Regions from separate parts of the Arthrobacter sp. UCD-GKA genome, predicted to be linked through region 2. Evidence: predicted binding sites of a transcription regulator. Region 2 holds the regulator's gene; each other region holds the start of a gene.
What was found. The regulator LexA, encoded in region 2, represses DNA repair genes until DNA is damaged. The targets are predictions, from matches to a motif close to TCGAACANNTGTTCGA.
Positions count from the first base shown of each region.

Region 1 (6,381 bases), on a different contig from region 2:
TCACGGCCTTGGAGGCCAGGATGGTGCGCTTGGCGCGCTTCCAGCCGATCTCCACGGCCGAGTGCAGCGGGCGCCCGTCACGCAGTTCGTCACGGATGCGTTCGAAGTACACGATGAAGGAGTCGGCGATCAGGCCGATGGACACAATCAGGCCCGCAACACCTGCCAGCGAGAGCCGGTAGTTCATCGACCAGCCCAGCAGCACCAGCGCGAGGTAGGTCAGCACGCCGGAAACCAGCAGCGAGACGATGGTGACCAGGCCCAGCAGGCGGTACTGGAAGATCGAGTAGATCGCCACCAGCCCCATGCCGATGAGCCCGGCGATCAATCCGCTGCGCAGCTGGTCCGTACCCAGGGTCGCGGAGATCTGTTGTTCGGACTGGATCTCGAAGCTGATCGGCAGGGCGCCGAACTTCAGCTGGTCGGCCAGGGCCTTGGAGCTCTGTTCGGTGAAGTTGCCGGTGATTTCGGCGCGGCCGTCGGCGATCACCGCGTTGGACTGCGGGGCGGAGATCACGGTGCCGTCAAGCACGATCGCGAACTGGTTCTGCGAACCTTGCATGGGGGTGATGCGCTTGGTGACCTCGGCGAACTTCGTCTTGCCCTCGGCGTTGAATTCGAGGGTCACTGCCCACTGCCCGGTGACCGCGCCCTGCTGGCCGCGGGACATGCCGAAGGAGGCATCGGTGATGTCGGCGCCGGGGACCTCGACCGGTCCCAGGATGTATTTGGAGCCCGTATCCGGTTCGCAGGAGATCATCGGCTTGGCCGGGTCGTGGACCTCTTCCGCACCCTGTCCGAGCTCCGTCGGGCAGTCGTAGGCCTCGAACTTCTGGTACAGGGCCGCGTCGATCCAGTTCATGTCCGAGGCGTTCTCGGGCTTGGCGCTCGGCTTGGGCAGATCCGCCTTGGCCAGTCGCTGTTCCTTGGGAACGGCGGTGTACGGCCCGGCCAGGATGACCGGGCGGAACTCCATGTTCGCCGAGGCCTGGATCAGCTCGCGGGTGCGGGAATCGGGGATGCCGGGCATGGAGACGACGACGTTGCGGCCGGACTGCGTGGTGATCTCGGCTTCCGAGACACCGGTGCCGTCCACGCGCTGGCGGATGATTTCCACGGCCTGGTCCAGCTGCTCCTGCGTTGCCGCAGCACCGCCCGCCACCCGTGGTGCCAAGATCATTTGGGTGCCACCCTCGAGGTCGAGGGCAAGCTTGGGGGCAAAAGCTGCTTTCCCGCTCAGCACGCCGGTAATCAGGATGGCGGCCGAAATGAGGAAGATAACGCCGAGCCACAGCAGGGATTTGCGCGCCTGCTTGATCGGACCAGTAGATGACATCGTGAGGCTTTCTGGTTGTTCCATCGCCCCTGGGAGATGGAGATTCCGCGGAAAACCCGGAGCCTGCCTGCAACCCGCCCCTGCGGGGTGGGGGTTGGGGCTGCTCCGGGCCGCATGGTGAAGGTCAATCGAAAGCCGGATCGCTCACCGGCGGGTCTGTGTGGCCCGCGGAAATCCGGCTGCCGTTCACTGCTGGGTTGGCGTGCCCGAAGGCGCCAAGCGGACTAGGCCTTGGGGCCCTTGTCCTCGTTGTTCAGGCGGCGCAAGGTCTCTTCCGGGGTTTCGTTTTCCGACCCCGGGGCCTCTTCGGCGCTCTCGACCGAGGCCGAGGTCAGCGAGGATGCGTCGTTGGGGACCTCAACCGAGGCACCAGCCTCTTCCGAGGCGACGACCTTGGCGACAACCTGCGAGTGGACGGTGACGAAGCTGCCCGGGGAAACCTCCAGGACGATCTTGTTTTCGTCGGTGTCGATGCTCGCAATGGTGCCAAAGAGACCGAACTGGGTCATCACCTCGGCACCCACGGCAAGGTTGGAGCGGATCTCTTCCTGGGCCTTGGCGGCCTTCTTGCGGCCACGCATCATCATGAAGATCAGCAGGCCGAAGGCGGCGAGCATGATCAACATGGTCGGGTCGAATGGGGCCTTTTCGCCGGAAGCGGCTTGGGCCAAAACGTATTCGGTCACGTGTGGATACCTGTTCCTAAGTCATTGTCAGCGGCGCGCACAATCGCGATTGCGCAGCCGGTGGGCCTATCCATACTATAGGGAGTTCCTGACCAAACCCCGACCACAACGCAGTTTTGGCCTGCGAATGTCCTTGGAATGCTCCGTCGCGCCCCAAGGTGAGACACTGCCGGCTACTCGGCTTCTTCGTCGTCAAGCTCAAAACCGGACCGGCCTGCGAAGATGGCATCGGCCGGCATGCGAAGCCCCAGGTGGTTCCAGGCCTCCGCGGTGGCGATCCGGCCGCGCGGGGTGCGTCCCAGCAGGCCCTCGCGAACCAGGAACGGTTCGGCGACCGTCTCCACGGTCTCGGGCTCCTCCCCCACCGCAATGGCCAGGGTGGACAGGCCAACCGGCCCCCCTCCGAACTTGGTGCACAGGGCATGGAGCACCGCGCGGTCCAGCCGGTCCAGTCCGCGGACGTCGACCTCGTACATGTCCAGGGCCGCGGAGGCGGCCCGTGCGTCGATGCTTTCGAGCCGGTTCACCAGCGCCCAGTCGCGCACGCGCCGCAGCAGCCGGTTGGCAATGCGGGGGGTGCCGCGCGAACGCGAGGCGATCTCGCTGAAGGCCGCGGAGTTGACCTTCAGCGAAAGCATCATGGCCGAACGGCGCAGCACCAGCTCGAGTTCCTCGACGCTGTAGAACTCCAGGTGCCCGGTGAACCCGAACCTGTCGCGCAGCGGGCCCGGCAGCAGCCCGGCGCGGGTGGTGGCACCGACCAGTGTGAAGGGGGGAAGTTCCAGCGGGATGGCGGTGGCCCCGGCTCCCTTGCCGACGATGATGTCGACACGGAAGTCCTCCATGGCCATGTAGAGCATTTCCTCGGCGGGGCGGCTCATCCGGTGGATCTCGTCCAGGAAAAGCACCTCGCCCTCGGTGAGGGAGGAGAGGATCGCGGCCAGGTCCCCGGCGTGCTGGATGGCCGGGCCGGAGCTGATGCGCAGCGGCGCGTTCATCTCGGCGGCAATGATCATCGACAGCGTGGTCTTGCCCAGGCCGGGAGGGCCCGAGAGCAAGACGTGGTCGGCGGTCCGCTCGCGGATCTTGGAGGCCTCGAGCACCAGGGAGAGCTGTTGGCGCACCCGGTGCTGTCCGACGAAATCGTCCAGGTTCTTGGGCCGCAGGGCCGCCTCGAGCACCCGTTCCTCGGGCTCGGGGCCGGCATTGGTCAGCTCGCCGGTGTCTGTCATGTCGTACTCCTAGTTTCCGGGCCGGTTCCCGCGCCCCAGGGAACGCAGCACCGCCCGCAGGATTTCCGGCACGCTGCCGGTGGCAACGATTTCCGGGTCGTTCTTGGCCAGTGCTTCCAGCGCCTTGTTGGCGTCCTTCTCGGTCCAACCCAGGCCGGTGAGTGCCTCGAGGACCTGGGGCTCCCAGGTGGGTGCCGCCGGGCTTCCGGCCGGAACCGGTGCGCCGGTGGGCACCAGCTTTCCATTGAGCTCGAGCACGATGCGCTGGGCGCCCTTGGGCCCGATGCCCGAGACCTTGGTGAAGGCCTTGGTGTCCTTGGTGCTGGCGGCGATGCGGACTTCCTCCGGGGTGTGCACCGAAAGGATGGCCAGGCCGGTGCGCGGTCCGATGCCCGAGACCCCGGTAAGGACCTCGAAAACCTCGCGTTCGTCACCGGAGGCGAAGCCGAAGAGCGTCATGGAGTCCTCGCGCACCACCATGGAGGTGTGCACGAACGCCTCCCGGCCCACCTGCAAGGTGGCCAGCGTCTGCGGGGTTGCCTGGATCAGCATGCCGAAGCCGCCGACCTCGATGACCGCGTTGTTCAGGTTGACCTGTTGAGGCACTCCTCGCAGCGTACTGATCATGGGGGTGTTCCTCCGTGGTGCCGGGCCGCGCCGGTGGTACCCGAAACACGCAAGCCATACGAATATATCTACGAACAGCTTACAGGTTCCTTGGCGCACACCCGCGGACGCACGCAGCGCAGGACGTCAGCGGCAGGTTCCCTCCGGTCCCTAGCGTGCCTTGACAGCTCGGGCCTTGGCCTCGGCGGCGATCCAGGCGCGCTGGGCGGGCGTCAAGCCCGAGGATCCGCCGGAGGGCCGCGGGGCGGAGGCCGAGGCTGCGGCACCGGCGGCACCGAATGCGGCGCCGCGCCAGCCGTGGGTGATGGCCAGCGCCGCGGCGTCGGCGGCATCGGCCGGGGACGGCGGGGCGTCCAGGCGCAGGATCTTGGCGACCATCTTGCCCACGGCCAGCTTGTTGGCCGAGCCGGAGCCCGTCACCGCGGCCTTGACCTCGGTGGGGGTGTGCAGGGCAACCGGGATGTTCCGCCGGGCCGCGGCAACGATCACCACGCCCGAGGCCTGTGCGGTGCCCATCACCGTGCTGACGTTCAGTTGGCTGAAGACCCGCTCCAGGGCAACGACGTCGGGCTTGTGCTCATCGAGCCACGCATCGATGCCGTCGGCGATGGCCAGCAATCGCTGGTCCAACGGGGTCCCCGGAGGGGTCCCCACCACCGAGACATCGATGAGCGTGGCCCGGCGGTTGGGTTCGACGTCGACCACGGCCAGGCCGCAACGGGTCAGGCCCGGGTCGACGCCCACCACTCGCAGGGGCATGTGGTGGCTAGTCCTCTTCGAGTTCTGCCATGACCTCGGCACTGATGTCCGCGTTGGAGTAGACGTTCTGCACGTCGTCCAGCTCCTCGAGCGCGTCGGCAAGCTTCAGGAACTTGCGGGCCGCCGCTGCATCAAGCTGGACCTGCATCGAGGGCACGAATTCGACTTCGTCGGTTTCGTATTCGATTCCGGCTTCCTCGAGCGCGGCAACAACCGCACGCAGGTCGGTCGGCTCCGAGTGGATCTCGAAGTGGTCCCCGGATTCCTTGACCTCGTCGGCCCCGGCGTCCAGCACCGCCATGAGCAGGTCGTCCTCGGTGAGGTCCTTCTTCGGCAGGCCGACGACTCCCCGGCGGGCGAACAGGTATGCAACCGAGCCGGGGTCCGCGACGGTGCCGCCGTTGCGGGTGATGCCCAGGCGCACCTCGGAGGCCGCACGGTTCTTGTTGTCGGTCAGGCATTCGATCAGCAGGGCCGAGCCCTGGGGTCCGCGTGCCTCGTAGATGATCTCGGTGTAGTCGATGACCTCGCCGGTCAGGCCGGCGCCGCGCTTGACCGCGCGGTCGATGTTGTCGTTGGGCACCGAGGTCTTCTTGGCCTTGGAGACAGCGACCTCGAGGGCCGGGTTGCCGGCCAGGTCGGCGCCGCCTGCGCGCGCCGCAACCTCGATGTTCTTGATCAGCTTGGCGAACGCCTTGGCGCGCCTGCTGTCGAGGATTGCCTTCTTGTGTTTCGTGGTTGCCCATTTGGAGTGGCCGGACATGCTTACGCGTCTCCTCTGATCATTTGAATGAAAAGTTCATGGATCCGGCGCTCCCCGGCCACCTCGGGGTGGAAGGAAGTCGCCAGCAATTTTCCAGAACGTACTGCAACAATTCTAGCCACCCTTGTCCCGTCCACGCCCAGGGGCGTGTTTTCGGCGGGGATGGTGGCCAGTACCTCTACGGACTCCCCCACGCTTTCCACCCAGGGCGCGCGGATGAATGCCGCGCGGACCGGCGCCGTGGCACGGTCCGGGTCCTGGCTGGAAAGGGCGTTCAGTCCCTTGATCGCAAGGTCGACCTCGAACGAGTCGACCTGTCGCCCGAAGGCATTGCGCTTGACCACCATATCGATTCCCCCGAAGCTTTGCTGGGGCTCGCCCTTCATGTTGGTGGTCGGATCGGCAATGGTGTCGGCCAGGAGGATCATTCCGGCGCACGATCCATAGACCGGGAACCCGTCGGCAATCCTGGCCTTGAGCGCCTCGGCCACCCCGTACATGCGGGCGAGCTTGTCGATCACCGTTGACTCCCCGCCGGGGATGACCAGTCCGTCCAGGTCCGCCAGTGCGCCCGGTGTCTTCACCGGCAGCGCAAGGGCACCGAGTGATTCGAGTGCTTGCAGGTGTTCGCGTACATCCCCTTGCAGGGCAAGGACTCCAATTCGTGGCGCCAAGGTGGATCGCTTTCTGGTCTCGTGGAACGGATCATGCATGCCGCGCGCACCGAGATGAAGTACGTGGACAGCTCAGGATAAACCCGCCGCACCCCGTGGGAATATTTTCGTGACACGCCCGGGTGCCCGGCGGCCGGTCAGCGGCTTCCCAAGGTCCACATTCTTGCACCGTCGGCCTTGGCGTCCATGGAGTTCACGGTGTCGGTGGTGCGCTTGAGCGAGGCGGCATCCTGGGCCTCGGTGGTGCAGGGGGCCGAGGCCTTGGCGGGCAGTGCGCACCAGCGCAACGGGGATGGTTTCATGA
Region 1 covers NZ_MOLR01000006.1:252,369-258,749, forward strand. Annotated here, with positions in the region: gene secD (protein translocase subunit SecD) at 1-1,336, opposite strand, end outside; gene yajC (preprotein translocase subunit YajC) at 1,561-2,022, opposite strand; gene ruvB (Holliday junction branch migration DNA helicase RuvB) at 2,196-3,254, opposite strand; gene ruvA (Holliday junction branch migration protein RuvA) at 3,264-3,881, opposite strand; gene ruvC (crossover junction endodeoxyribonuclease RuvC) at 4,032-4,640, opposite strand; gene BLJ79_RS12755 (YebC/PmpR family DNA-binding transcriptional regulator) at 4,648-5,403, opposite strand; gene pdxT (pyridoxal 5'-phosphate synthase glutaminase subunit PdxT) at 5,406-6,116, opposite strand; gene BLJ79_RS12765 (CapA family protein) at 6,215-6,381, opposite strand, start outside.
Region 1: a site for LexA is predicted at 3,940-3,955, ahead of ruvA (Holliday junction branch migration protein RuvA). Genes of this name have one in related genera too.

Region 2 (6,381 bases):
CCTTGATCCCGCCGAAGAACACGAAGTTGGAGTCGCTGGAGGCAGGGTGCAGGCCCATGCGGGTGAGCTCGTTGACGATCCTGTCACGCTGGATCTTGATGTCCTCAACGTTGGCCAGCAGGGCATCGACGTGCTTCAGCGCGGCATTGGCGGTGGCCTGGGTGACTGCCGAAAGGTGGTACGGCAGGCGGACCAGGCGGATCGCGTCGGTGACTTCCGGAGCCGCGGCCAGGTAGCCCAGGCGGGCGCCGGCCAGGGCGAACGCCTTGGACATGGTCCGTGAAACGATGAGCCGCTCGCGTCCCGGCAGCAGGGACAGCGCCGACGGGGTTCCGTTGTGGGCGAATTCCGCGTACGCCTCGTCAACGATCACGATGGCGTTGCTTGCCGCGCCGGCTTCGTAGACCGCTTCGACGACATCCAGGCCCAGCGCGGTGCCGGTCGGGTTGTTCGGCGAGCAGAGCAAGATAATGTTCGGCGCCGCCTCACGGACCTGTGCCGCGGCGTCGATGGCCGAGAGCCCGTAGTCCGCCGAGCGGACACCGGCCAGGTAGGCGGTGTCGGTCCCGGAGGCCAGCAACGGGTACATCGAGTAGGTGGGAGGGAAACCCATCACCGTGCGCCCGGGTCCGCCGAAGGCCTGCATGACCTGTTGGAGAACCTCGTTGGAGCCGTTGGCTGCCCAAACGTTGTCGGCTTCCAGGCCGTGGCCCAGGTAGGCGGCGAGACGTTCGCGCAATTCGGTGAACTCGCGGTCCGGGTAGCGGTTCAGTCCCATGGCTGCTGCTGAGACTTCTTCGACGATGGCGCGATGCACTTCCGGGGGAAGCGGATGGGTGTTTTCGTTGACGTTCAACTGGATGGGTACGTCGATTTGGGGTGCGCCGTAAGGTTCAAGACCTTGAAGATTCTCTCGCAGGGGCAGATTTGCCAGGCGATTTAGCCGTTCATTCACGGCTCAAGTCTACGGCGGCGGCGCGGTGACCTTGGAATCTTCACCGGTGCCAGGGGTAATAAACGGTTAGCAATGGTGGGGCGCGGCATCGAGCGGCGCGCCCGGAGGGCTCTGGCCCTAGCTTCCGGTGGGGACGAAAATTTCCGCCCCGGGATGCAGCACGGAGCTGTTGAGGTTGTTCAGGTCGCCGATCTGCCGAACGGCTTCGCGGGGCTCGAGCTGCGGGGCGAACTCCCTGGCGATCCCCCACAACGTGTCGCCCTCGATGACGGTGACGGTGACCGCTTCGACGCCCAGCGGGGTGTCGACCGAGGCATTGGCCGGGGACTGGAACAGGCCCAGGAGCATGAGCACCGCCGCGCTGACCAGGAAGATGGGCAGTGCAATCAGCACGAATTTTCCGCGGCGAGTGAGCCGCAGTGGCGCCAGCTCGGGCCGCGAGGCCAGTGCGGATTGCGGTGCCGGGGTGTAGTCGGACGTTACAAGGTGGAGCGGGGCCGAGAAAGCAGTGTTTGCCATGTCGTTGCCTTTCCTCTGTATTCATTTGCCGTACGGACCCGGTGGCCCATTCGAACAGATGACGGTTATTCGAACGCATCTTTCGAACGTGTGTTCGTAGTGCGCATCTTATTTCTAGCACCTTTGGACGACACGTGTCCAGATCTGTTCGAACAAATCTTTGAAAGTAGTGTCTTTGTCTACTAAGATGGGGGTAGTGGAGCGATGTATTGACTACATCAGTTCCCACCGACAATTTGCGGCACGCGCGGGCAACCGGCGACGATCGGGATGAGGCATTGACAATGACGACCGAACAACGAACCCCTCGACGCGACGCGAAGAGCCTGACCATCCGTCAGAAGAAGGTTCTTGAGACCATCCAGCGCTCCGTGAGCACCAATGGCTACCCGCCATCGATGCGGGAAATCGGGGACGCCGTGGGATTGGCCAGCCTCTCAAGCGTGACCCACCAGCTGAGCCAGCTCGAGAAGCTCGGCTACATCCGCCGCGACCCGCGCCGTCCGCGGGCCATGGAGATCCTGCTTCCCCTGCAGCTCAAGAGCGAGAGCAAGCTCGAAGTGGTGGAGGGCCAGTCGGATCTGAGGGCAGCCAACGGGATGAGCGTCTCGGAGCTGACCACCTCCGCGGACACCGCCATGGTTCCCCTGGTGGGGCGCATTGCCGCCGGCGGACCTATCCTGGCCGACCAGGCGGTCGAGGACGTCTTCGCCCTGCCGCGCCAACTGGTGGGACACGGCGAGCTCTTCATGCTGAAGGTCAGCGGAGACTCGATGATCGACGCCGCCATTTGCGACGGCGACTGGGTGGTCGTGCGACGCCAGCAGACCGCAAACAACGGCGACATCGTCGCGGCACTGCTCGAGGACGAAGCCACGGTGAAGACCTTCCGGCAGCGTGACGGGCACACCTGGCTGCTGCCGCAGAACTCCCGCTACGAACCCATCCTCGGTGACGCCGCAACCGTCATGGGCAAGGTCGTATCGGTCATGCGTTCGGTCTAGGCCGCACCAACATTCATCCCCCGCAAACACGTGAGGACCGGTCAAATGACCGGTCCTCACGTGTTTCCCGTGAACCCACGGGACAGGACGTCCTAGCCTTCGCTCAGGCGCTCGAGTGCGGAAATCACCGTCGCCTTGTCGGGCGTGGCCCACAGGGGCGGCAGCGAGGCACGCAGGAACGTGCCGTAGCGCTCGGTGGCCAGGCGCGAATCCAGCACGGCCACCACGCCCTTGTCGTTGACCGAACGGATCAGTCGACCGGCGCCCTGCGCGAGCCGCACCGCGGCGTGGCTCGCGGCCACGGCCATGAAGCCGTTGCCGCCGTGCTTGGCCACGTCGCGGCTGCGGGCCGAGGACAGCGGGTCGTCGGGCCGCGGGAACGGGATCTTGTCGATGATGACCAGCCGGCAGGCGTTGCCCGGCACATCCACGCCCTGCCAGAGCGTCATCGTGCCAAAGAGGCAGGTGTCGGGTTCGGCGGAAAACTGGTCCACCAGGGCCTTCATGCTGGACTCGCCCTGACACAGGATCGGGATGTCCAGGCGTGCCCGCAGGATCTCCGCCGCTTCTTCCGCGGCACGGCGCGAGGTGAACAGCGCCAGCGCCCCACCGCCGGAGGCCTTGATCAGGTCCTCGATCTCGGACAGGGTTTCCTGGGACATCTGGCGCCCGGGCTTGGGCAGGTGCTTGGCGACGTACAGGATGCCTTGCTTGGGATAGTCGAAGGGGCTTCCCACGTCCACGCCGTTCCAGGTCGGCGCCCCCTCGCCCACGAGGCCCAGGGTGCCCGCCACGGGCTCGAAGGCCGCCCCGATGGCCAGGGTTGCACTGGTGAGGATCACCGTGCGCCCGTCGAAGAGCCCCTCGCGCAGCTTGCCCGCGACCGAGAGCGGGGCGACGTTCAGGGTCGGCTGGCTTGACTCGTCGGGTTGGACGTAGCCCTCCCCCGGGCTGAAGTGCCCGGGACGCGAGGCCCAGATGACCTCGCGCTCCTCAGTCATTTCAAGCATCTTGCTGCACTGCTCCACCAGGTACATGACCTGCGAGCGGGCCATCTGGCGCCCGCCGTCGGCGGGGGCGTTGGCCTCGGGCTTTGAATCGGACAGGACCACGCGTGCGGCCTCGGCGATCTGGTTGATCGCCGCCTGCTGGTCCTCGTTCAATCCGCGGGCCATCAGCCCGGTGGGGACGCCCTCCAGGGCGCGCTGCAGCGCCTTGGCCCCCTGGTTCAGCGAATCCACGCTCACCGAGCAGTGCTTGCGCGCCGCCGAGGCAGCGGTCTGGACCATGGCCACCGACAGGGGCCGGGTCACCGAGGAGGTCACGCGGTCCTGCAGCTCGTGGGCCTCGTCGATGATGACGGTGTCGAAGTCCGGCAGCACGGCCAGTCCCTCGAACGCCGAGACGGCCAGCATCGCGTGGTTGGTGATCACGACATCCGCGGTGGCCGCGCGGGCGCGGGCCAGTTCGCTGAAGCATTCGGAGGCCATGGGGCATTTTTGGGATCCCAGGCAGTCCATCGCGCTGACCGAGACCTGTCGCCAGGCCTTGTCGCTGACGCCCGGGGCCAGGTCGTCGCGGTCCCCGGTGTCGGTCTGCTCGGCCCACTGCCGCAGCCGCACCACTTCCTTGCCCAGCACGGAGCCGGGCCCGTCCGCGGAACCGCCCAGTGCGGGGGTGCCGGAATCCATCGAGAACAGGGCGCCCTCGTCGTCATCCGGGTAGCCGCCGCCGAGCTTGTACTGGCACACGTAGTTGGAGCGTCCCTTGACCAGCGCCACGTCCATCTCGCGCGGCAGCTTGTCCTTCAGCGAGGACAGCAGGCGCGGGACGTCCCGGCCGACGATCTGGGCCTGGAGCGCCAGGGTTGCGGTGGAAATCACCACCGGCTTTTCCGAATCCAGTGCATGGGCCAGCGCGGGGACCAGGTAGGCCATGGATTTGCCGGTGCCGGTTCCCGCCTGCACCAGCAGGTGCTCGCCGGTTTCCATGGCCCGCACGACCTGGCGGGTCATTTCATGTTGGCCCGGCCGGTTTTGTCCGCCCATCGTGGACACCGCAGCGTCCAATAGGGCGATGACATCTGATTCCTCAGCCATGAATACTAAATTGCTCCACTTCTGCGGCCATGCTTTCGCGGACCTTGACCATCATGCGGGTTCCCGTTTCGGTGTGTTCGACGGCCAGGATCTCGGCCTCGGCGCCGTGGAGCTTGTTGACCACGTCGCCTCGATCATAGGGAATCATCAATTCTAGTTGGACATCGGGGCGGGGAATTGCCGCGCTGATTTTTGCGAGCAGTTCATCGATGCCCTCGCCGGTGCGTGCCGAGACGATGACGTGGTTCGGTTCGCGCTGGCGCAGGCGTTCGACCACGAACGGGTCTGCCACATCCGCCTTGTTCAGCACGATGATCTCCGGGATGCCGCGCGCGTCCACATCGTTGAACACCTCGCGCACCGCCTGGATCTGCCCTTCGGGATCCGGGTGCGCGGCGTCAACCACGTGCAGGATCAGGTTGGCGTCGGCCACTTCCTCCAGCGTGGAGCGGAAGGCCTCGACCAGCTGGGTGGGCAGCGACTTCACGAAGCCGACGGTGTCCACCAGCGTGTAGGTCAGTCCGTCGCTGGTTTCGGCCTGGCGGACCGTGGGATCCAGCGTCGCGAACAGTGCGTTTTCGACCAGCACGCCGGCATGGGTGAGCCGGTTGAGTAGCGAGGACTTCCCGGCGTTGGTGTAGCCGGCGATGGCCACCGAGGGCACGGCGTTGCGCTTGCGGTTGGCGCGCTTGGCCTCGCGGGCCGGGAGCATCCCCTTGATTTCCTTGCGGAGCTTGGCCATGCGGTCGCGAATGCGGCGGCGGTCCAATTCGATCTTGGTTTCGCCGGGGCCGCGGGAGCCGATGCCGCCGCCGGCGGTGCCGACCCGGCCACCGGCCTGGCGGGACATCGATTCGCCCCAGCCGCGCAGGCGCGGCAGCAGGTATTCGAGCTGGGCCAGTTCCACCTGGGCGCGGCCCTCGTGGCTCTTGGCGTGCTGCGCGAAGATGTCCAGGATCAGCGCGGTGCGGTCGATGACCTTGACCTTGACGACGTCCTCGAGGGCGCGTCGCTGGGAGGGCGCGAGTTCGGAGTCGATGATGACGGTGTCCGCCCCGGTTGCCGCGACGATTTCACGCAGCTCCACGGCCTTGCCCGAACCGAGGTAGGTGGCGGCGTCGGGTTTTGCGCGGCGCTGGACCATGCCGTCGAGCACCTCGGAGCCCGCGGTCTCGGCCAGGGCGGCCAGCTCCCGCAGGGAATTCTCCGCGTCCTCCGCGGTGCCTTCGTTCCAGATGCCGGCCAGGACCACGCGTTCAAGGCGCAGCTGCCGGTTTTCGACCTCGGTGACGTCCTCGAGCTCGGTGGACAGGCTTGCCGCCCGGCGCAGGCCGCGGCGTGCGTCGAGTTCTTCCTGGTCGCCGTCGAACGAAGTGTGCTCGCCGGTGTGCTTGCTCAGTGCCTGGGCGCGTCCGGCGAGGATGTTCTCGTCCTCCGGGGCACCGAAGTGCGTGCTCTTGCTGGCTGTGGCGGCGTCGCTGGCAAGGATGCGTTCGATGGCGGCTTGGAGCTGGGCCTCGTCCATGTCGCTGTCCTGCGGGCCGGAAGGCTGTGGATTGGTCATGTTCCCCTTTGCTTGCTGTATTCCAGAATAGTGCCCCGCACCGACAGAAGCGCCTTCGTGCGTGGATTGGTTCTCTTGGGTGTGGCGATTGTTTGACGTATGCATGGTGGCTCCTTGGACGGGCACCGTGTGCCAACGGTTTGCCTTGGATGCTGGGACCGGGCCGCTGCGCGAGGCGCGGTTCCCGGGTTGCTGTGGTGGGGGGTGGTGGTTCCGGTGTTGCTGCGGGGCACCTGCGGC
Region 2 covers NZ_MOLR01000009.1:56,927-63,307, forward strand. Annotated here, with positions in the region: gene BLJ79_RS16255 (histidinol-phosphate transaminase) at 1-955, opposite strand, end outside; gene BLJ79_RS16260 (LysM peptidoglycan-binding domain-containing protein) at 1,073-1,474, opposite strand; gene lexA (transcriptional repressor LexA) at 1,759-2,478, shown strand; gene BLJ79_RS16270 (ATP-dependent DNA helicase) at 2,571-4,577, opposite strand; gene hflX (GTPase HflX) at 4,570-6,141, opposite strand.

Region 3 (6,381 bases), on a different contig from region 2:
AGCTCGAGGAACGATTCGCCATGGCTCATGGTATGGAATTCCGGATCCTTGCGCCGCAGCGTGGGATTTTCCTCCAGGTAGGTATAGAAACCGTGCATGGTTTCGGCGCGCAGGAAGTATCCGCGGCGGCTGGCACCGATGTTCCGCACCAGCTGCAGGTGCTTCTCCATGCCCGATTCGGTGGCACGGGTGCTGTGTTGCGCCCCGGTGGAGCCGCCCTCCGGGGACAGCCCGTAGCCCAGCGCTATGGCTTCGATAAGCGTGGATTTCCCCGAACCGTTTTCGCCCACGAAGACCGTGGCTGCACCGAAGTCAAGACCCTGGTCCAGCAGCTGGCGCACCGGCGGGAGCGTCTGGGGCCACTGGTTGCGCGGTGCGGGGGAAAGCTCGTGTTCGGCGATCCGGCGGATCGGCAAGCTGGAGAGCCTCATCGGTGGCGGGAGTTCTCAGACACCGGTGACGGTTCCGTCGTCGTCGATGGCGAAGGACGGGTTGTGCACAAAATCCCAGCGGAAGCCGTCCGGGTCTGCCACGCACGCGCTGGTGCCGCCCCATTCCCGGGTGGTTGGCGCGCCGATCGGGGTTGCGCCGGCGTCCAGGGCGCGGGCGTAGAGGTCGTTGACCTCGGCGACGCTGGTGGTGTTGTGGCCCAGGGAGACCGGAGGGGCCAGCGGGCCGTGCCCGACTTCCCCGTATTCGCCGGGCATCGATTCGACGTTCCACAGCGCGAGCATGAGCCCGTGGCCGGCCTGGACGAACAGGATCTCGCCGGGGATGAAATTGATTTCGCGGAAACCCAGGCCCGTGACGTAGAAGTCGCGTGACCGCTGGACATCGCGCACCCCAAGGGTGAGCGCGGTGACTGCCGGGGGCGTGTCTATGCTCATGCACCCAAGCATAGGCCCATGTGAATGGGCATCAAGAGGACCCCTCAACAACAAACCGTAGTACGCATGTTCTACTCTCGTCTTGTCTAGAACAAAGTTTCTAATAAACTGGTGAATGCACGGGCGCAACCCGCAACCGCCTTTCATGCCCCTGGGGCAAGGGAGGTGTCGGGCCCGCCTGTGCAACGGGAAGGGTGGCGAGCGAATGGGAATCTTTACCCAGTCGATCGAGGTTGACTGCACACCGGCGGGGGTGCCGATCCGCATGCGCTGGCAGGGCCGCGAATACCGGCTCGCGGCCGAGCCGGTGCGCTGGTTCGAGCGACGGAACTGGTGGACCGAGGAGCTGCGTGCCGAACGCGGCCGCGGCCCGGGGCTCGTGGACTACGAGGTCTGGCAATTGCAGGTCAAGCTCGCCGGCGTGGGCCCATTGCGCACCTTCGAGGTTTCCCGCCAGGCCGATACCGGCCGCTGGCGGATCATCCGCATGCCCGAGGCCTACCGGGAAAGCGCCTAGCGCGTCGGGCCGGCCGGCCCGAAACCGGGTTGGTGCCATCATTGGGCACGGCGGGCTCTGGCCGTCGGCCGCGCCAGGTGAAAGGCTGGGGGCAGGTGCCTGGACGGCGGCCGCGAGGAACACGAACACGGGAGCGCTCTAATGGAAGAAGTATTCGATGCCGCGATCATCGGCATGGGACCCGGCGGCGAAGTCGCCGCCGACCGGCTGCTCACCGCCGGCAAGAAGGTCGTGGTCTTCGAATCCGAGCTCATTGGCGGGGAATGCGCCTACTGGGCCTGCGTCCCCTCCAAGACCGTCCTGCGCGGGCCAGAGGTGAACATCGAGGCGGCAGGTGCGGCCGGAGCCGCCGAAAGCGCCCTGGACTGGGAAAAGGCCCGGGAATACCGCGACTACATGGCCCGGCACCTCGACGACAGCGCCCAGGAGCAGGGGTACGCCAAGCGCGGGGCGACCGTGGTGCGCGGCAAGGCGACAATCACCGGACCGGGACACCTCAGCGCCAACGGGAACCAATACCTGGCTCACCACATCGTCATCGCCACGGGAACCGTCCCCGTGGTCCCCGAGTTCCCGGGGAGCGGGGAAATCACCGCCTGGACCAACCGCGAGCTCTACACCCTGGCGACGCTGCCGAAATCCGTGGCCATCGTGGGCGGATCCGCGGTGGCGCTGGAGGCCGCCTTCTTCCTGGCCGGATTCGGGGTCCAGGTCACCGTGCTCAACCGCAGCGCCCGGCTGCTGCGGCGCGAGGAGCCCGAGGTCTCCGCGCTCGCCGAGGAGCACCTGCGCCGGCTCGGGGTCAAGGTGCTGGCCAACAGCACCGTGACCAGCGGGCGGCGCGGGGAGGACGGGACCAGCATCCTTCAGCTGCAGGCGGGCGGGGAGGTCGCGGTCGATGCGGTCTTCTTCGCCACAGGAAGGGTCCCGCGTGCCGACGGCCTGGATGTGGCACGCGCCGGGGCGACCCTTGACGGGAAGGGCGGGGTACGGGTTGACGAGCACTGCTGGGCCGCCGAGGGGCTCTGGGCCATCGGGGACGTCACCGGGATCATGCCCTTCACCCATGTGGCCAAGTACCAGGGCCGCATCGTGGCCGACTGCATCCTGGGCAGGGAGCGAAGTGCAAGCTACGACGGGATCCCGCGCGTGGTCTTCGCCAGCCCGGAGATCGCCGCCGTGGGCCTGACCCGGGAGACGGCCGAGGGGCGTGGAATCGACGCGGCGTACATCCAGGTCAACCTGCCCGAGACCCTCGCCCGGCCCTGGACCTACGAGCAGGATCCGCGAGGGGACCTGGGCCTGCTGGTGGACCGGCACCGGAGGGTCGTCATCGGGGCCTGGGCCATCGCCCCGCAAGCCAGCGAATGGATCCACCTGGCATCCCTGGCCATCAGGGCGGAGACCCCGCTGGAGGTCCTGCGCGACATGGCCCCGCAATTCCCCAGCTACACCGAGGCCTACCTCGTTGCCCTGGACCGGCTGCGAAGCGACGAAGGAATCTAGGCCGCGCCAGTGGGCCTTCTCACCGCCCCCTTCCCGCCGCAGGTCAGCGCAGGGAGGGGGCCCCGGTGTCCGGGAGTCCTCCGCGCGGTCCTGCCACGGGACTTGATTAGAACGCATGTTCTAATAGAATGAATTCGTCCCCCTCCTCGCCCGGCCACACGAACCCCGGCACCGAGGACCACCAAGGCACGTGCCCGCAGGCGCAACCCGCCGGGGGACCGGGGCGCGCCGCGGGACAGGGGAGGGGCAGGCACCATGGGCTTCACCCACCTGCACGTCGCCTCCGCCTTCAGCGCACACTACGGGGTCTCCTGGCCCAAGGACCTGGTCGCCGCCGCGCTCGCCGACGGCGCGGACGCCCTGGCCATCACCGACCGCGACGGACTCTACGGAAGCGTCAAGCACCTCAAGGCCTGCATCGGACACGGCATCGACCCCATCCTCGGGGTGGACCTGGCCATCCTCGAACCCGCACCCCGCCCCGCTCCCCACGGCAAGCCACCACCGATGCGCACCGCCGGACGCATCGTCGCCCTGGCCAAGGGGCATAGCAACGGCGCCGGATACGCCGCCCTCTGCCACCTGGTCACCGCGGCACACCAACCCAACACACCCGCCGGGGTCGCCAAGCCAGCCGTGGGGATCACCCGCGAGGAACTGGGCACCCACGCACTGGGCCCCGACGGGGAAGCGCTGCTCACCATCCTGCTGGGACCGGGCTCAGACATCGGCCTGGCCACCGGACACCGCCACTACACCCAGGCCCGCACCCTGTTGCGCACCTGGCGCTCCCTGCTGGGGGCAAGCGCCCTGCGGGTGGAGATCACCACGCACCTGAATAGCCCGGGGGAGAAGCTCAGCACCGCACACGCCATCCGCATGCTGCGCTGCGCCACCGACACGGGCATCGCCCCCGTCCTGACCAACGCCGTGCGCTACGCCGACCCCGACGGAGCGGCAACCGCCGATGTCCTGGACTCCGCACGAGCCCTGTCCTCCCTGGAAACCCTCAACGACATCCAGCCCAACGGGCAGGGCTGGCTCAAACCTGCCGAACACATGCACCACCTCGCCACCGAAATCGCCCGCTCCGCCTCCGACACCTCCCTGGCCGCCACACTGCTGCGCAACACCGCAGCGCTCGCCGACTGGGCGCGCCTTGACCCGGTCCCCGACACCGGATGGTCGATCCCCGTGGTCCCCGAGGCCCACATCATCGGCATCACCGGAAACCCCGAAAACGAACTCGCCTCCCGCGCCGAGGCAGGCATCACCCGCCTGATCCCCGACCAGGCCAACGACCCCGCGATGCGCCACCGCCTGGAGGCCGAGCTGTCCACCATCGCCGACCTCGGCTTCGCCCCCTACTTCCTCACCGTCGCCGAAGTCAGCTCCATGATCACCCGCCTGGGAATACGCTCCGCCGCCCGGGGGTCAGGAGCCTCCTCACTGGTCAACTACCTCATTGGCATCAGCCAGGTAAACCCCCTGGCCCACGACCTGCTCTTCGAACGCTTCCTCTCCCGCGACCGCGCCACCCTGCCCGACATCGACATCGACGTCGAATCCGCCAGGCGCCACGAGATCTACCACAAGATCTTCGAACGCTTCGGAGCCGACCGTGTCAGCCTCATGAGCATGCAAAACGGCTACCGCGCCCGGGGGGCGGTGCGCGACGCCGGAGCCGCACTGGGCATGGAGGAAGAAGACATCGATACGATCGCCAAGCAACTCTGGCGCTTCTCCGCCTCCTCCTTCCGCGAAGCCCTGGAGGAAAAACCCGAACTCGCACCCTTCGCCGACCGCCTCGGCACCGAAAAACAACTCGACCTGCTCGTGGACCTCACCGAACGCCTCGACCGGCTGCCCCGCCACATCTCCATGCACCCCTGCGGCGTCATCCTCTCCGACGCACAGCTGCGCGACCGCACCCCCGTCGAACCCAGCGGCATCTCCCTGCCCATGAGCCAATTCGACAAACACGACATGGACCCCATGGGCATGCTCAAGCTCGACGTCCTGGGGGTGCGCATGCAATCGGCCATCACCTACGCACTGGAGGAAATCCAGCGCCTGCACCCCGACGCACAAGCCGTCGCCAAGGCAGGCGGACACCGGGGACGCAAGCCCGGGGAAATCCCCGGCTACATCCAGCCCAACGGAGCCATCGACCTCGCCCTGGTCCCGCTGGACGACGAACCCACCTTCGAACTCATCCGCTCCACCCACACCCTGGGCTGCTTCCAGATCGAATCACCCGGACAACGCGAACTCATCGGCAAGCTCGCCCCGCGCGAATTCAACGACCTCATCATCGACATCTCCCTCTTCCGCCCCGGACCCATGAAATCCAACATGGTCAAGCCCTACCTGGAAAACCGCCACGGCTTCGCACCCGAAAAATACCCCCACCCCGACCTTGCGCCGGCGCTCGCCGAGACCCACGGGGTCACCGTCTTCCACGAACAGGTGCTGCGGATCTTCGACAAGATGACCGGCTGCGGGCTGGCCCAGGCCGATGTCTACCGCCGGCTGCTGGGAAACCCGCACGCCGAACCGGCTGTCGAGGCGCTCTTCCGTTCCCGGGCGCTGGGCCGCGGCTACTCGCTGGAGGTCATCGACGAGGTCTGGCACACGCTGGCGGCCTTCGGGTCCTTCGGGTTCTGCAAGGCCCACGGGGCCGCCTTCGCCGTGCCCACCTACCACTCCGCCTGGCTCAAGGCCCACCATCCGGAGGCCTTCCTGGCCGGGATCTGGGAACACGACCCAGGCATGTACCCCAAGCGGCTGCTGGTCGCCGAGGCCAGGCGCATGGGCATCGCGATCCTGCCGCTGGACATCAACCGCTCCGCGCCCGGCTACAAGGTGGAAAGGCTCGAGGGGCTGCTGCCCCCCGCACAGCTGCCGGTGGTCCCGCGCGCCGCGGGGGCCGCGCCCCCGGGCAGGTACGGGATCAGGCTCTCGCTGCGCGGGATCCGCTCGGTCTCCGAGCGCGAGGTCGCCCGGGTGGCGGCCGGGCAGCCCTACGACTCGATCGCCGATGTGCGCGCCCGCTCCGGGCTGACCCGCACCTCGCTGAACCACTTCGCGGCCCTGGGCGCCTTCGACTCGCTGCAGGCGCGCACCGGGCGCGGGAACCGGGCCGATCTCATCGAGCACCTGCGGGCACCGGCCGGCAGGGCGCTGCCACAGCGCCACCGGCCGATCCCCGGGCAGCTGTCGTTGCCGCTGGGGGACCTGGACCTTGCCAACATGGCCATCGGGGCGGCGCCAACGCCGCTGGACGAGGTGGCGCGCACCGAACTGGACCTGATGAGCCTGGATGTCACCGCCCACCTGATGGAATCCCACGCCCCGCTGCTGCGGTCCCTGGGCGTGTCTCGCTCCGCGGACCTGCTGGGCATGCGCAACGGCACCGAGGTCCTGGTGGCCGGGGTGCGCGTGGCCACCCAGACCCCGCCGATGCGCGGC
Region 3 covers NZ_MOLR01000006.1:286,567-292,947, reverse strand. Annotated here, with positions in the region: gene BLJ79_RS12910 (AAA family ATPase) at 1-431, opposite strand, end outside; gene BLJ79_RS12905 (VOC family protein) at 447-887, opposite strand; gene BLJ79_RS12900 (hypothetical protein) at 1,093-1,404, shown strand; gene BLJ79_RS12895 (dihydrolipoyl dehydrogenase family protein) at 1,546-2,910, shown strand; gene BLJ79_RS12890 (DNA polymerase III subunit alpha) at 3,166-6,381, shown strand, end outside.
Region 3: a site for LexA is predicted at 3,018-3,033, ahead of BLJ79_RS12890 (DNA polymerase III subunit alpha). Genes of this name have one in related genera too.